Regions from separate parts of the Anaerocolumna sp. genome, predicted to be linked through region 2. Evidence: riboswitches for the same ligand, from Rfam matches in the RefSeq annotation. Region 2 holds a riboswitch; the other holds the start of a gene.
The links. Region 2 has a riboswitch for nickel and cobalt ahead of RT261_RS17140 (cation-translocating P-type ATPase). Riboswitches for the same ligand answer to the same signal wherever they lie in the genome.
Positions count from the first base shown of each region.

Region 1: another riboswitch for nickel and cobalt. It lies ahead of RT261_RS16690 (cation diffusion facilitator family transporter); the one in region 2 lies ahead of RT261_RS17140 (cation-translocating P-type ATPase).

Region 1 covers NZ_DAMAUC010000024.1:56,799-65,638, forward strand. The annotation lists gene RT261_RS16680 (ABC transporter ATP-binding protein) at 1-1,133, shown strand, start outside; gene RT261_RS16685 (ABC transporter ATP-binding protein) at 1,161-2,945, shown strand; NiCo riboswitch at 3,084-3,186, shown strand; gene RT261_RS16690 (cation diffusion facilitator family transporter) at 3,312-4,499, shown strand; gene RT261_RS16695 (ATP-binding protein) at 4,596-5,318, opposite strand; gene RT261_RS16700 (Crp/Fnr family transcriptional regulator) at 5,527-6,213, shown strand; gene RT261_RS16705 (peptidoglycan-binding domain-containing protein) at 6,457-7,260, shown strand; gene RT261_RS16710 (metallophosphoesterase) at 7,491-8,393, opposite strand; gene RT261_RS16715 (DUF4474 domain-containing protein) at 8,413-8,840, opposite strand, start outside.
Region 2 covers NZ_DAMAUC010000026.1:21,353-30,192, forward strand. The annotation lists gene RT261_RS17135 (metallophosphoesterase family protein) at 1-662, shown strand, start outside; gene RT261_RS17140 (cation-translocating P-type ATPase) at 744-3,335, opposite strand; NiCo riboswitch at 3,417-3,500, opposite strand; gene RT261_RS17145 (metal-dependent transcriptional regulator) at 3,656-4,126, opposite strand; gene RT261_RS17150 (FeoA family protein) at 4,273-4,515, shown strand; gene feoB (ferrous iron transport protein B) at 4,679-6,829, shown strand; gene RT261_RS17160 (AAA family ATPase) at 7,175-7,975, shown strand; gene RT261_RS17165 (DUF2268 domain-containing protein) at 8,019-8,840, opposite strand, start outside.

The sequences.
Region 1 (8,840 bases), on a different contig from region 2:
GTATTCGTGTTATTAAAGCCTTTGTACAGGAAAGAAAAGAATTAAAAACCTTTGCAAAAGCCAATAAGGAGAACAAGGACAAGAATATGGGCGTCGTGAAATTACAGGCGATTGTAATGCCCTCTCTTGATTTTATCATTGGTTTTTCCAGTGTAATCACTCTGTTGTATGGTGGTTTCCTGACTATAAAAGGAGATATTACTTTGGGCCGCTTTATTGCGTTTAATCAATATATTTATATGCTGGTATGGCCTATGATTGCGGCAGGGGATAGCATTACCTTCTTCTCTCAAGGTTTTGCCTCATTAAAAAGAATACAGAATATCTTTAATGAAAAGCCGGAAATATTTGATGAAGATACCGTAAAGAGAGTGGAATATTTAGAGGGAGATATTCAAATCAAAGATTTGTGCTTCCGATATAATAATGATGCACCAAATGCACTGAATCATATTTCTGTCCATATAGAGAAGGGTTCTTCACTTGCAATACTCGGAAGGACGGGAAGTGGTAAAACTACTTTGGTAAACCTTTTGCTTCGTATGTATAATGTGGAGCGGGGACAGATTACATTGGATGGTTATGATATAAGGGAAATTCCTTTAAAGATCTTAAGAGAGAACATTGCTTATGTTCCTCAGGATAATTTTTTGTTTTCCGATACGTTACGAAATAACATTGCTTTTGGAACTGCCACCAATGATTTGGAGATGGTGGAACAGGCAGCGAAAGAAGCTTGTATTCATGATAATATTATGAACTTTCCTTTAAAATATGAAACTGTGGTTGGAGAAAGAGGGGCGACTCTATCCGGAGGACAAAAGCAAAGAAGTTCTATTGCAAGAGCTTTTATGAAGGATGCACCTATTCTTATCCTGGATGATTCTTTGTCGGCTGTTGATACGGATACGGAAGAGAGAATTTTAGAAAATCTGAAGATAAACAGAGAAGATAAAACTACAATCATTATCGCCCATCGAATCTCTACTATTCAGAATGCAGACCGCATTCTTGTTTTGGATGAAGGAGAAGCAGCAGAATATGGTACTCATGAAGAACTTCTTAAACTGCAGGGGATCTATGCAAAGATGTATGAAAAGCAGCAATTAGAAAAACAATTGGAAGCAGTTTAGAAATCAATAATAGATTATGAACCTTGTATGAAAGGCTTTGGTGTAATTGTTATGATGAACAAGAGAGAAATAGATTATGAAAAATCTCAGGGAGGAAGGGTTTTAAAACGTCTTTTGGCATATGCAAAACCGTATTGGAACTGGATGGCATTTGCTTTCCTGCTGGTCCTTGGAATTACCGGGCTGGAACTTCTGCGCCCTATTTTAATAGGAGAGGCCATTGACAAATATATTGGAGCCGGAGACTTTCAGGGAGTTAAAAAAATAGCACTGATATATTTAATTGTATTGGTATTAAGCTTTGCATGTAACTTTCTTCAAACCTGGATTCTTCAGAATACAGGTCAAACGATTATATATAATATCAGACAGGAAGTATTTGAACATGTACATAAGTTGTCACTGCGTTTCTTTGATATCACTCCGGTAGGTAAAATCGTTACAAGGATTACCAATGACGTAGAAGCCTTAAATGAGATGTTTGCTAATATATTAGTTAAACTCCTTAAAAATATTGTGAAAATAATTGGCATTGCAGTGGTGATGTTGTCTATTGATTTGAGAATGTCAATGTACTCCTTTCTATTACTGCCCTTTATTATTGGGCTAACGGTCTTATTTAAATCCATATCCAGAGCTACATATCGTGTGGCAAGAACAAAAATAACCGCAATAAATACTTACTTATCAGAGCATATTACCGGAATGAAACTGATTCAAATCTTTGCAAGAGAGCGGGAGAAATATGAAGAATTTGAATTTAAAAGTAAAGATTTGTTTCGTGCTAATTATAGAGAAATGATGGTATTTGCAATCTTTCGTCCGTCTATTTATATGCTTTCTATTATTTCATTGGTTATTATTATTGGAGTGGGTGGAGACTCCGTATTAAATGGTACTATTAGTATGGGTACTCTTTATATCTTCATTCAATATATAGGATCTTTTTTTGAACCTATTCAGGATCTTGCAGAACAATTAGGAACTATGCAGTCTGCTATGGCTTCTGCTGAGAAAATCTTCTATATATTAGACGAAGAACCTTTAATTACGAACCCGGAGAAACCTGTCACATTACATGAAGTAAAAGGAAGAATTGAATTTGACCATGTATGGTTTGCCTATGAAGATGAGAACTGGATATTAAAGGATGTAAGCTTTGTGATTGAACCGGGAGAAAAAATTGCTTTTGTAGGAGCAACAGGAGCCGGTAAATCCTCAATTCTTAATCTGATCGGAAGATATTATGATATACAAAAAGGTAAAATTACTATGGATGGAGTAGATATAAGAGATATGGATACGAATCAGCTGCGAAGTGCCATTGGACAGGTACAGCAGGATGTGTTCATATTTACCGGAGACATTAAGAGTAATATCCGACTGAAAGAAGAGGAAATTACAGAGGAAGAAGTAAAGGCAGCAGCTGTTTATGTCAATGCATCCAGGTTTATTGATAATTTAGAGCATACCTACGATGAGCCGGTAACGGAAAGAGGAGCTACCTTATCTGCTGGTGAAAGGCAGCTTATATCTTTTGCCAGAACTTTAGCCTATAATCCTTCTATTCTGGTAATGGATGAAGCCACTGCTAATATTGACACAGAAACAGAACAGTTAATTCAAGAAGCTTTGAATAAGCTGATGGAAGGAAGAACAACCATTATGGTAGCCCATAGGCTCTCCACCATTCAACATGCAGATAAGATTATGGTTATGCATAAGGGAAGGGTTCGGGAATCCGGTACCCATCAGCAGCTTTTAAATCAGAACGGAATATATAAGAAATTATACGAATTGCAATTACAATAAATAGCGTTGTAATCAAAGGAAAAGTAAATCCGCTTTGCAATAGACAATATTGTAATTAATAAATGGAAATTTTCTTGACAAAGACATAGGTAATATAATATAATTTACAAAATATCACTTTGCACTGCATAATAATCTACAGTACAAACTGAGCAGGCGATGAATCAAAGATGTTGTACGATTCATAGGGCTGGGCCGTATATACGGCAGCAGATGAGAGTTACACATCTGTGGGACAGTAGTATGTTCCATAGGTGTGTTTTTTTATAATAAAGTAAAAAATATTTCGCTTTTTTATAAACTGGAGTAATACTATATTAACATAAAAACATAATTATTAAGAGACTTTGAAAGGAAAATAATCACATGACACAGTTGTTGGTAAAATTATTTGTTAAAGATTATGATAAGGTGGGGCAGTCCAGGGTACGTACCGCTTATGGGGTGTTGTCCAGCGTGGTTGGAATTATATGCAATGTTACCCTTTTTGCAGTTAAACTGATTATAGGACTTTTAATAAACAGTATATCAGTAATGGCAGACGCTTTTAATAATTTATCCGATGCTGCTTCTTCCATTATTGGTTTTATTGGTGTTAAGCTGGCAGAAAGACCGGCTGATAAAGAGCATCCTTTTGGACACGGTAGATTTGAATATATATCTGCATTTGTAGTATCCTTTTTAATTCTGCAAGTTGGTTTTTCCTGTTTCAAGAGTTCCTTTACTAAGATAATGAATCCGGAACCAATTGAATTCAATGGGTTATTGGTTGTTATATTAGGGATATCCGTTTTATTAAAACTATGGATGTCTATTTTTAATAAAACACTGGGTAAACGTATTAATTCTAATGTAATGAAAGCAACGTCTGCGGATTCTTTAGGGGATGTTTTAATTACTACAGTAACAATCTTATCTATTATTATTGGAAAAATAACCGGTCTTACTATTGACGGATGGATGGGGGTTATTGTTTCAATATTTGTATTAATAGCAGGATTTAATATTGCTAAAGATACCTTAGAGCCTTTACTTGGAGAAGCAGTAGACCATGAAATATACCAGTCCATTACCGAGATGGTAGAAAGTTATGACGGAATTATTGGAAGTCATGATTTGATTGTCCACAACTACGGGCCTTCTCATATCATGGCAACTATACATGCTGAAGTTCCCAACGATGTTAATTTGGAAGAAATACATGAAATTATAGATTCTATTGAAAGAGATATATTAAGAGAAAAGGGAATTTTTATTGTTATCCATATGGATCCTATAGAAATTAACGATTCTAAAGTATTAGAAAAAAAGAATATGGTTATTGGTATTGTTAAGGAACTGGAGCCAAAAGCAACCATACATGATTTTCGGATTGTAAATGGTGAAAATCAAGTTAATCTAATCTTTGATTTAGTGGTTCCCTACTCTTATAACGAACTTCAGGAACAGGAATTGCTATTTAAAGTAGAAGAGGAAATCAGGAATATGGATTCTAAATATCAATGTGTTATTACTATTGAAAACAGCTACATAGCAGATAAAAAGGACAAGTGATATTTAAATATTACAGTCTGTGAAATAAAGGGATTGTTGAATTAAAGTTAAAAATAGAGGAGTCCAAAACTTAAACGTTTGGATTCCTCTGTTTTTTTATTCTATAATTACTCCATCCGGAGATATGGTAACCACCTGCCAGGGAATCATTTTACCGCTATTCTTTAATGCAGCAGTAACAGCATTTACGATTCCGCCACAGCATGGAACGGTCATGCGGACTACGGTTATGTTCTTTATATTATTATATTTTAATATTTCTGTTAATTTTTCTGAATAATCTATGTCATCCAATTTCGGACATCCAATTAAAGTAATTTTATTTTTCATGAAGCTGTTATGGAAGTCTCCGTACGCAAAAGCAGTACAATCTGCAGCAATAAGCAGATTTGCATTATCAAAATAGGGAGCATTTACAGGCACTAATTTTATCTGTACAGGCCATTGATTTAACATAGAAGCAGGTGCTTCATATTTTATGTCTTCTGATTTTTCTTTGTTTTGCTTTTGACTGTGGTTGATTATATTGGCTTGTGATCCAGGGCATCCGTGGAATACTGGAGAAGTTGAAACGGATTTATTCATTGCCATATTTCTTAGCACTTCTTCTTCATTATATTCTAAGGCTTCTCTTTCTTCAAAACTTATGGCATTCACGGGACAAACAGGGAGGCAGTTGCCAAGTCCATCACAATAATCATCACGAAGGAGAGTTGCTTTGCCATCTACTAAGCCTATGGCTCCCTCATGACAGGCACTTACACATAAGCCGCAGCCATTACATTTTTCTTCATCAATTGTTATAATTTTTCTTATCATATAGAATTCCTCTCCTTAGGGTAATCTTTTATTTGAAATCATAGTGTAATTTTTATCAGTGTCTAATTATAAATTAAATCTTTCTTTTTATGTTTACTATATAGTACAATACTTTTAATAAAATATCAGTTGCATTTGCAACAAAGTATCAATATAATAAGAAAAAATACAGTAGTTCAGTTGAATGAATCGTTATGGAGGAAAAAGGATGAATTTGAATATAAAAATCCTGGAAAAAGTTTCGCTTTTTTCAAGCATGAAAGCAGCAGATATTGAATCTATATTGGAGTGTTTGGAAAGTCAAGAAAGGGTTTATGGAAGAAATCAGTGTATTATACAAGGGGGAGATGAAGTTCCGGCCCTTGGTATTATTATAAAAGGACGTGTCCAAGTAATAAGAGAAGATATTTTAGGAAACCGAATGCTTGTGGCAGGACTTGGTCCGGCGGATATATTTGCCGAGTCTCTGGCAAGCGCAGGAGCGAAATCCAGTCCAGTAAGTGTGTATGCTAACGAGGAGGCAACAATTCTTTGGCTTTATATTAAGAGATTGGTATGCACTTGTTCTACATCCTGCCATTATCACAGCCTGCTAATTGAAAACTTGCTTCAGCTGCTGGCAAAGAAGAATCTGTATTTGAACAATAGAATGGAACTGCTTTCCAAGCGAAGTATTCGGGAAAAAATTATAGCATTCCTCCTTGCTGAAGGAAAAGAAAAAAATTCATCTTCCTTCGATATTGCTATGAATCGTAATGAAATGGCGGAATACCTATGTGTGGATCGAAGTGCTATGTCACGAGAGTTGAGCAAGCTGCAAGAAGAGGGCATCATCCAATATAGAAAAAATCATTTTAAAATATTAGTGGATTCCCAAATCATGGATTACAACTAATATTAATTAGATTCTGTAAATTGTCATTAATATCCTGCTGAATAGTAATAATAATTAAAAATAAACAATAATGCTAAGAAATATATTCCATTGTTTGAATAATTTAGACTATTTAGTATATTGTGCTAATTAATTACGAAAAGGTTAAAAAAGTATTACGAAAGTATTAAGAAAATCTGGACAAGTGAATAATTTTGTAATATAATACAAGTATTACATGAAATGACAGCAGGAGGAAAAGGCATGAGAAAAAGACACTTAAGAGGATTCGTGATATTAGGACTGGCTATATCAATGGCCTTTAGCCCGGTTAGCGCATCTGCAGCTTTACTAAAGACTGGAACAAGAGGCGGTGAAGTACAAAAAGTTCAAATGGCATTAAAAGATTTGGGATATTTTGATTATTGTGAAGCTACCGGTTATTTTGGCAATATAACAGCCAAATCCGTTCGTTTATTCCAGAAGGAGAATGGTTTGGAGGTTGACGGAATTGTAGGAAAAAATACATGGAATGCCTTAAAAGAGCAAATTGATATGGATGAGTTGTTAGGAAAATATGCATTGGAACAAAACGGTGCATTAGACTGGTTCAACGAAGTACAGTACATATGGCCAAGAAATGCCAATGCTAACGTAACAGACGTGGAAACTGGAATAACATTTCAATTAAAAAGAACCTTTGGAACCAATCATGCAGATGTGGAACCTTTAACAAAGCAGGATTCTTTGAATATTAAATCCATATGGGGAGGCTGGAGCTGGGAAAGAAGAGCTGTTGTGGTCGAAGTTGATGGAATGTTATTAGCAGGTTCTATGACAGCAATGCCCCACGCAGGAGTTGATAATGCACCGGCTATTAAAGTGGTAAATAACAGAAGCGGCAATTATGGAAGAGGTCAAAATTTAGATCTTGTAAAAAACAATGGTGTTAACGGACATATGGACATACATTTTAAAAACAGCCGGACCCATGGTACCAATGTAGAGCAGGCCTCTCATCAAAACATGGTGAAAAAAGCCAGCAAGTACATAGCAAAAATAAATTAATTTTGCACATAACTATATTTCTTTATAAGGGATAAATTAACAAATTATCATTCCCAGGTATATTTCTTATAAGAGATAAATTAACAAATTGTCATTCCCAGGTATATTCCTTATAAGAGATAAATTAACAAATTGTCATTCCCAGCATATATTCTTATAAATTGAAAATCATAAAATAAAGTAAATGATTTTTAATTTAAAAATATGCAGGAATGACAATTTTATTATAATCAGTAGGAAACTTTATCAAAGTAATCCTGTAATTTAACAGGGCCTGCAAGTACTTCCCGGCCTACATAAAGTGTTTGATCTTTTCTGGTCATAAAACACCATTTTATAAGAGCTATTTCTCCATCCTGAATCTCCATACAAGTGATACATCTTGGATGTACACAGCTTCCATCGTTAAAATAAAGCGGTTCTCCCAGCTTTGGAAATACCGGTCTGTGGGTATGTCCTGTAATAATCATTTGTTTTTCTTTTTTTGCCCAGTCTACCAGATATTTTTCCAACACATTCTTTTTTTCATGATTTTTAGAAGCACTGGTGGGATCTCGAAAACCTATTAATTCAAGAGGTCTCCACAGGTACCTAACTAAGAACCTACTTAATTTCCATAAATCATAATTTAAAAAGTCAACCTGATGACCATGGGTAAGAAAGATTTTTTTATCGGTTTCTGTATTTCTTAGTATTAGTCCTTCATGGAATTTTATGTTAGGAAACAAAGGTACACGTTTTTTTATAGTTTCGTCGAAGAAGGTACTGCATTTATATAGAGCATAATCGGATTTTTTCTTTACCATATCATGATTACCGTATAGCATATATAATCTGTCTTTACGGTAAAACTTTGATAAAAGCCAGAATACGTTACTGTGTGTGGTAATTATTTGCTCCAGGTTTCTATTTTCCCACAATTCATCACCGTCACCAAGTTCTATATAGGTGAACTTCTTCTTATAATAAAAATTCAAAGCTGCAAAATATATATTTTGGTTGCTGGAAAAATTATCTCCCCAACCGCCATCTCCTCTATGGCAATCGCTCATGATAACGATTTTTGAAGAATTATTAAATGGTATTTCTTCGGATGAACGAAATGCTTTAGTTAATGGTTTTGATCTAGACATTCTACCACCCCTTTCATGATTAACGATTTAGAATGTCATTTTTTTGTATAAAGTTTTTAATAGTATCATAATCGCCAAAGAATTGTTTTGACTTACCTAAATTTAAAATATGGCGATACAGTTTAGGTTCTTCCTCTTTTAAATATTCCAATTTCATTATGGTGTTTGCATAATCTTTTGTTATAACCTTGTATGCGTTGCAGTTTTGTTCATTATTCTTCTGCATCAAATATTCGGTTAAAGGAATTCTGGTAAATGGCTGTGTGGAATGAGGTTTATCAAAGGTTAAGCTTACTGTATTTTCAATTATGGAAAGCTCCTCCGGAGCATACCCTACCGCTATTAATTCATTGACAAAGGCATCCCGCATTTCACTATCTTTTAAGGTGATTTCAATATCCACAACTAACTCAGATGGATGTGAGAATTCAGCTAGTTTAAAGGCAG
Region 2 (8,840 bases):
ATTATTGGTTAAAATATCGTGTAAATGGAGAAAAGGGTTGGATAGACAAGAATTCAGCCAGTGGAGCATTGCTATATGCGTATAATTGTCTCACTAACAGAGATATAAATTTTTTTACACAATTGCAGCCGGTTCAGGAGATAGCCATAGATAATATGCCGGCAATCATTATTTGTCATGGCTCTCCTTATAAAGTTGATGAAAAGTTGTTACCGGATGATGTGAGAACTATTGATATCATAAACAATGTGAATACATCGACTATACTATGCGGCCATACCCATATACAGCGAAAGATTGTTCATAACGAAAAATGCATCCTAAATCCTGGTTCCGTTGGTATGCCTCTTTTTAGCCAAGGTAAAACACAATTCTTTATATTACATAGTGATGATGGGAAATGGTCTGAAGAGTTTATTAGTTTGGAATATGATGTTGATAGAGTAATTAATGACATGTACGAAGTAAAACTGGATGTCCATGCGCCTTACTGGAGTCTGATTACTGAGCATATCCTGCGTAAAGGCCTTGTGTCTCACGGGAAAATTCTATCGAGGGCAATGGAATTATGCAAAATAGAAACTGGCCTATGTATATGGCCTGATATTCCCGAAAAATGCTGGGCACAGGCAGTGGATGAAATCATAGGCATACAAATTTAGAGCATGTATTGTTTCTAAACATATTACATAAAGAAAGGCAACATCCCGATTAATAGTAATTTTGGATGCTGCCTTTTATGTTTATTTTATTGCCATCCTCTTGCAATATTTTAATTTAACTATTTCAAACCAAAGTACTGAAAGGATGGAAAAAACCATTACTAAGCATATACTTGCGGGGCCTAGAGGATAAAATCCTAAGGTTTTATGAAGAGGACTGTATATACATAGAATAAGTCCGACCAAGGTGATACTATTAACTGCCCATATTCCCCTGTCATGGCTTATCTTTTTAAAAGCCTGAATTATGTTTTCCTTTTCAGAACTATTTTCTATTACAAGTAGAATATTGGAGAGTACCAGGACTGAAAAACCTGCTGTTCTCGCAACTTCAGCTGGATAAGACATATTAAGCATACTAAAGTAAATACTAAACGAAAATATAAATATAGCCAATCCCTGAATAATACTCTTTATAAGTCTGGCTTTTGAAAATAAAGGTTCCATTACCTGCCTTGGAGGTTTCTTCATAATATTATCTTCTGCTGGAATACGTTCCAAAGCAATGCTGCAGGTTGGATCCATTATTAACTCTAACAATACAATATGAAGGGGTAAAAGCATAAGGGATTTTGGCCCGATACCTAATATTGGGGCTACTAAGGATATAAGTGCTATTGGTATGTGTATCGTAAATACATATTCGATTGCTTTTACAATATTCTGGTATATCCGCCTTCCATCACGAACTGTACTTATCACCGTTGATATATTATCGTCTAAAAGGATTAAATCTGCAGCCTCTCTGCAGACTTCACTGCCATGTTTACCCATTGCGATACCAATGTCTGCGGTTTTTTGAGCAGGAGAATCATTTACTCCATCACCGGTCATGGCAACTACTTCACCATTTTCCTGAAGTGCTTTCACAATTTTCATTTTATGGAGGGGTAAAACTCTGGCATAAATATTATATTCTTTTACTATATTCTTTAATTCTAAATCTGAAAGTTTGGATATCATTTCCCCAGTAATTACTTGATTACTGTTATGAATTCCCACTTCACCTGCAATAAAGGATGCTGTTTCCGGATGATCACCGGTAATCATAATAATACGTATTCCAGCATCATAGCTTTCTTTAATAATATCTATCATCTCGTATCTAATTGGATCGGATAAGCCAACAATTCCTCTAAAGTGTAATTTACATTCTGATAGGTTATCAGGAATAGCAGCATCTTCCGATAAAACCCTGTCTGCCAATGCAATTACTCTTAAACCTTTCTTCAAAAATTTCTTCATCTGTTTTTTTACTTCCATATCCTGATCCACCGTACGATAGCATAGGGATAAGATAGTCTCAGGACATCCTTTTGCTGCTATAGTATAATATCCATTTTCCCTCCAAATCTGGCCCATAGCCTTAAGTTCGTTAGTAAAAGGATATTCTTTGATAAGTACAGAATTATCCGTATTGCAAATTGTAACTTTCTCCGGTTCACAACTACATTGACTATATAAAGCTCCTCCATATTCAATCAATGCTTTTTCCACAGGATCAAAAGTGCCTGCTTTGCAGGCTAATGCTATAGTTCTGCAGAACTTTTCAACTTGCAGCTTATTTGTAAAATAGTCTGAAACTTGCATTTTATTATGTGTTATGGTACCTGTTTTGTCCATACACAATACAGATATCGAACCAAGGGTTTCCACGGAAGGAAGATGTCTGATTAAAGCATTTTTCTTTGCCAATCGATAGGCTCCCATTGATAAAAAAACAGATAAAATAACAGGAAATTCTCCGGGAATCATAGATAACGCCAAAACTATGCCGGCCATCATACTATGAATAATTCGTTCCATTAATTCTTGTTCTGATAGATTTAAAAATGTAAAAAATCCAACTAAAAGAAAGAGTACTGCCGCCAAAATAGAGCATTCTTTTGCAAGTTTTTTCATCTGTATTTGCAGCCCGGTATTTGTCGATTGCGTTTCTAAAATACTTTCAGCTATTTTCCCATATTCTGTATGTTTACCTGTTTTCTCTACACAAACAATACCGGTTCCAACAATTACATGAGTTCCTGCATAACAACAATCTTTTTTAAAACTTTCTTCTTTGCTATCTGTCTCTATATTCGGCTGCATATTAAGATTATCTGCTAAATTCCTATTAGCAATATGCTTTTTGGTGTTCTTCCATACACCGACTGATTCACCAGTTAATATACTTTCATCAATACATAGACCATTAGCTTTAATTAAAAAACCGTCTGCAGGAATTTTTACTCCTTCCCTTATAATCATCAAATCACCTGGTACAAGTTCTCTGCCGGATATTTGTATTTCTTTTCCCTCTCGAATTACAAAAATCTTAGGTTCACTAATTTCCTTTAACTTTTTTAATACATTTCCGGTTCTGATTTCTTGAAATACATCAATTCCAATCACAAATATTACAAAAGCTATCATGAAGATACCATCTGTTGCTTCCCCAAGAAGGAAATAAATTATGGCAGCACAGGACAATAGAAGATAGATAGGTTCTGAAACAATATGTTTTAGTTGTTTTAATATTTTTTTCTTATTATTACTTCGTATTTCGTTGTATCCATAAATCTCTCTTCGTTTTTGAATTTCTTTTAAATTTAGTCCGTAATAATCAGTCATATACCTGCTACCTCCATATAGGCAGAGTTAAGGGTATGTGTCCCGATTACAAAAAATGCCTGTGGAACACATAGAGAAAACTACTGTCCCACAGGCATTTATATCCCTGTTGCTGTCTAACAGCCCGGCTGCGCGAAGAATCGCCGCCTGATCAGATTGTACTGTTGATTACCTTATTAACCCTGCAGTGCAAAGTGATTTAGTACTTCATCATATGCCGGACAAAAATTTATTGTTACATCATAAATTAAAAAGGTTAAAACTTCTTATATCCCTATTGACGCTTAAACACTATGATTAAACTGTACTTTTTACCTGTTTTATTTTTTCTGATATTCACGTAATTTTTCTAATATATCCTCGTGATCAGAAAAAAAGATATTTAATATATTCATTTTATGTACTGTTTTGGGATTTAAACTATGTTCCATCAATTCCGCCTGCTGTAATAAATCATCCTCTTCACAACCCAGAAGTTTTAGAAAATTTTCACTAATATGATGTCGTTCTAATAGGTATGCGCCTATTTCTTTACCACTTTCACTTAATACGATAATTCCATATTTCTTATATATCAACAAACCAAGTGCGCCAAGTTTTTGTACCATTCTTGAAGCAGAGGCAGCCTTTACATTTAATAATTCCGCAAGCGTATTGATTCGAATATATCCTTCCTTTAAACTGTTTCTATATATCATCTCAAGATAATCCTCCATAGCTGATGTTAGCTTTCTTTTGTTCTGCTCCAGGAGTTGATATCCTCTTACCGTATAAAATTCGTTATTTATCACTTTTTCCACATCCCAAAAAATTTCTATTAATTTATATATATGCAGTAACACATGAAGTTATTTTACATATGTTAGTGTAGGGTAAAAATATTACACCCCACTAAAACTAACACCTTAATAAGATTGAGCAATTCAGGAGGCTAACAATGAATGATAATAACATACCACTAAATTACTTACCGCTAGGGAAAAAAGCGAAGGTTAAGGTACTTATATCTGATGGTATTATACGAAGAAGAATGCTTGATTTGGGATTAACAAATGGAACTGAAGTTGAAGCATTACAAAGAAGTCCTTCCGGAGATCCTGTTGCTTACGATATCCGGGGAGCGGTAATTGCTTTACGTTCAGAAGAGGCTTCAAAAATCATAGTAGAGGCTATATCATAAAAAAATTTTATAAAGGGACTGTTCAATGCTTTTATAATAACACAGTCTAAATTTGCAACAGTCCTTTGTGAATCTTAAAGAGGAGAGTAATTAATCTACAAATAGAAGAGGAGAACAGACAATTTTCTGTAATTTTATAAAATTTAAAAGGAGAGAGTAAAATATGGGTCTGACAAGTCAATCTACCGGAATAGGTGTATTGGACAGCGAATTAAGAATTGAACGCAGCCGTGTGGATGATAAAGTCATAGCACTTGCTGGAAATCCCAATGTAGGAAAAAGTACTGTATTCAACAACCTGACGGGGTTAAATCAACATACTGGTAATTGGCCAGGTAAAACAGTTACCAATGCACAAGGAAAGTGCAAACATAAAGATAAGAATTTTATTATGGTAGATCTACCAGGTACTTATTCATTAATGGCCAATTCTGTGGAAGAAGAAGTCGCCCGGGATTTCATCTGCTTTGGAAACCCTGATGCAACTATAATAGTAACTGATGCAACCTGTCTGGAAAGAAACTTAAATCTGGTTCTACAAACTTTAGAAATAACCACCAATGTTGTGGTCTGTGTAAACCTTTTAGATGAGGCTAAAAAGAAAAAGATAAGCATTAATTTAGAAGAACTTTCTAATCAGCTAGGTGTTCCGGTTATTGGTACCAGTGCAAGAAACGGAAGGGGACTGGATACTCTAATGGATGCAGTCTATGAAGTTACAAATCAAGAAGCAGACGACACCCCATTAGAAATTACATATGATGATTCCATAGAAGAAGCAATCCGCATACTGGAACCTGCACTATGGGATCTATTAAAAGATAATCTTAATAGCCGTTGGATAGCATTAAAGCTTTTGGATGAGGATGAGATATTATTACAGGCACTGCAAAAATACTTAGATTACGATTTAACATCCGATGAAAATATTTTACAGAAGATAAAGGAAGCAAAAGATACACTTAATATAGCTGGTATAGACCATAATATTCTAAGGGATAAAATTGTATCTGCTATAATAAATACGGCAGAAAAGATCTCTAGGGAGTCAATTACAGTTGAAAATGAAAAATACAACCATATAGACCGTAAAATAGACCGTATTGTAACCTCCAGAATATTTGGAATTCCCATTATGATTGGACTTCTTGGTGTTGTATTCTGGCTCACTATTACCGGAGCAAATTACCCTTCCGAAATGATTGCAAAGTTTCTTTTCTGGATAGAAGACTGGCTTACCGCATTCTTCACATGGCTGGGAACCCCTTCCTGGGTACATGGTGTTCTGATTATGGGAGTCTATCGGACACTAGCCTGGGTAGTGTCCGTTATGCTGCCTCCTATGGCAATTTTCTTTCCTCTTTTTACTCTGCTGGAAGATTTGGGCTATTTACCGAGAGTTGCTTTTAACCTGGATAATTTCTTTAAAAAATCATGTGCCCATGGAAAGCAGGCACTTACTATGTGTATGGGATTTGGATGCAATGCAGCAGGCATAATAGGTTGTAGAATTATAGATTCGCCAAGAGAAAGACTTATCGCAATGATTACAAATAATTTTGTACCCTGTAATGGCCGTTTCCCTACGCTGATTGCGATTATTACCATGTTCTTTGCAGGGGTAGTTGCAAACCCTTTTCAGTCATTAGTATCAACACTATTGTTAACCGGAGTAATTGTTTATGGTGTATTTATGATGTTGATGATATCAAAGTTATTATCCAAAACAATTCTAAAAGGTCTTCCTTCCTCATTTACTTTGGAGCTTCCGCCTTATAGAAAGCCACAGATTGGAAAAGTAATTATCCGGTCTGTATTTGACAGAACCTTATTTGTTCTGGGCCGCGCTGTTTTAATAGCTGTTCCTGCCGGCTTAATCATATGGATTTTAGCAAATATTTATATAGGTAATTCAAGCATTCTTGCTTATTGTGCGGGCTTCTTAAATCCTTTTGCTAAGTTGATAGGCTTGGATGGCTATATTTTAATGGCATTTATACTGGGTTTTCCGGCAAATGAAATTGTTATACCCATCATTATAATGAGTTATATGGCAACCGGTAACCTCATGGAACTGGATAGCTTGGATCAACTTAGAGAACTACTTGTTTCCCACGGCTGGACCTGGCTAACAGCAATTTGTACAATGCTTTTTTCACTAATGCATTGGCCTTGTGGAACAACATGCTGGACAATAAAGAAGGAATCACAGAGCTGGAAATGGACAGCAGTTTCATTTCTTATACCAACAATAACCGGCATAATAACTTGTTTCCTTATTGCAAGTACAGTGAGATTGATTGGTTTAATATAACATATAAAAGAATTACTCAAAAAGAAGCTGTTGCAAAATAAGGTAGGAATACACCGGATGTAGATTATCAGACTAGTTCTGTGGTCCATATCCGGTATTAAATATTTCATTGTCCCTTGAAGGAGAGCACGCCACCAATTTTGCAACAGCCCCTTTTTTACAAACACTACTTCGTTAAAAACTATTTAACTAATTGTAAATTCAAGGTATAATGTACATATGTTTCTTTAAAATATTGCAATTGCGTACCAAATCCAAAGGCGCTAAAGCGCCAGAATTGAGGTTAGAATGCTTTATTTGAAAACTTTTACATTTCCAAGTGCCGACATGGAATTTAATTTTTTTATGAGTATCAAAAGAACTTGTTATGATTCCTTTTATCCTTTTAAGATACTATCTGCTCATGACCTCCACAGACTTGATTTTGAGCCAGTTACCATTTTATATGGTGGCAATGGTTCGGGAAAGTCTACAGCACTGAATGTTATTGCAGAAAAAACAGGCATCTGTCGTGATTCCATTTATAATAAATCTAACTTTTTTCTTGATTATGTCAGCTTGTGTGACATGGATGCAAGAGAAGATATACCCAAAAGCAGCAGAATTATCACTAGTGATGATGTGTTTGACTATATGCTGAATATCCGTAATCTGAATGAAGGAATCGACTTGAAGCGGGAAGAACTATTTGATGAATACTTAGATGCAAAATATTCTCAGTTCCAAATGAAATCACTTGACGACTACGAACAGCTGAAAAAAGTAAATAACTCCAGACGCAAAACCCAGTCACGTTTTGTTAGAGGCGAATTGCTTGATAACGTACGTGAATATTCCAATGGTGAAAGTGCATTTATTTATTTTACTGAAAAAATCGGTGAAAATGGACTTTATTTATTGGACGAGCCGGAAAACAGTCTTTCTCCAAAGCGTCAATTAGAGTTAATGAGCTTCCTTGAGGATTCGACACGATTTTTTGGTTGTCAATTTATTATATCGACCCATTCACCATTTCTGCTTTCCATGAATGGAGCCAAAATTTATAACCTTGATGGGAATCCTGTTACCACAGAGCGTTGGACAGATTTAGAAAATGTTCGTACCTATTTTGACTTTTTTAAAGCCTATGAAAATGAGTTTCTATAGTTCTAAATTAAATTGAATAAAGCGGTTTTATGTAACAACCGCTTTATTCATCCCAAAAGTCCTCAACTTCTCTCAGAATTTCTTCTGTAGGTGTAAGTGTAGCTTCAATAATAGTTTTACTTGTTTTCTTCATATAGTGCTTTATCATATAATAACCGCAAGCGTATCCGGCACAAAATGGGAGACCAACTGGAAAATATCCCTGCATATTTGCAATTTCATCTCCATAAAGATACGAAGTTAAATTTTCCATCCCCTGAATATCTAATTCATCTCTAATAAGAGGCTTAATATAGTCATTTAGTGTATCCATATCAATTTTACTGACCCAGGGGCCAAGTTTTTCTTCACCATAGATAGAGGTTGCAAAGTTTTCTGCCAGTCCTTCTGTTATCATCATTCCGCCTAAAGAAATATCATTTCGCCATTTTTCAAATTGGAACCGGACATTATGATTGCACTCATGAGCGAGAGCGGCTGGTATCCTATTGATGGTATAATCATTAGGAACAATTGCTCCAAAGATATAGCCCGGTATTCCTCCATCACCGGAATAACCATCGCTTAATATAGTATATGGACTCTGAGGATCAGCAAGAAGAATCGTATATAAATAGTCTTGGACAAGCAATTCGACTCCTGCCCTTTCAAAGCGGCTAAAAGCATCTTCGATTGATTCTTGACAACTCTCCCAAAAAGAATCACTGGAAAGTAAACGGATGCTTTCCTCCTGACTTTGATCAATTTTTCCCGGTGCCAGATACCCCAGCATATTACTTGCCATTACAACATCATATCCATTTTCCTGCTTGGCTTTTAGTGGTACATTATAGTTAGCCCATTTTTTTTCGAAAGGTTTCATCAT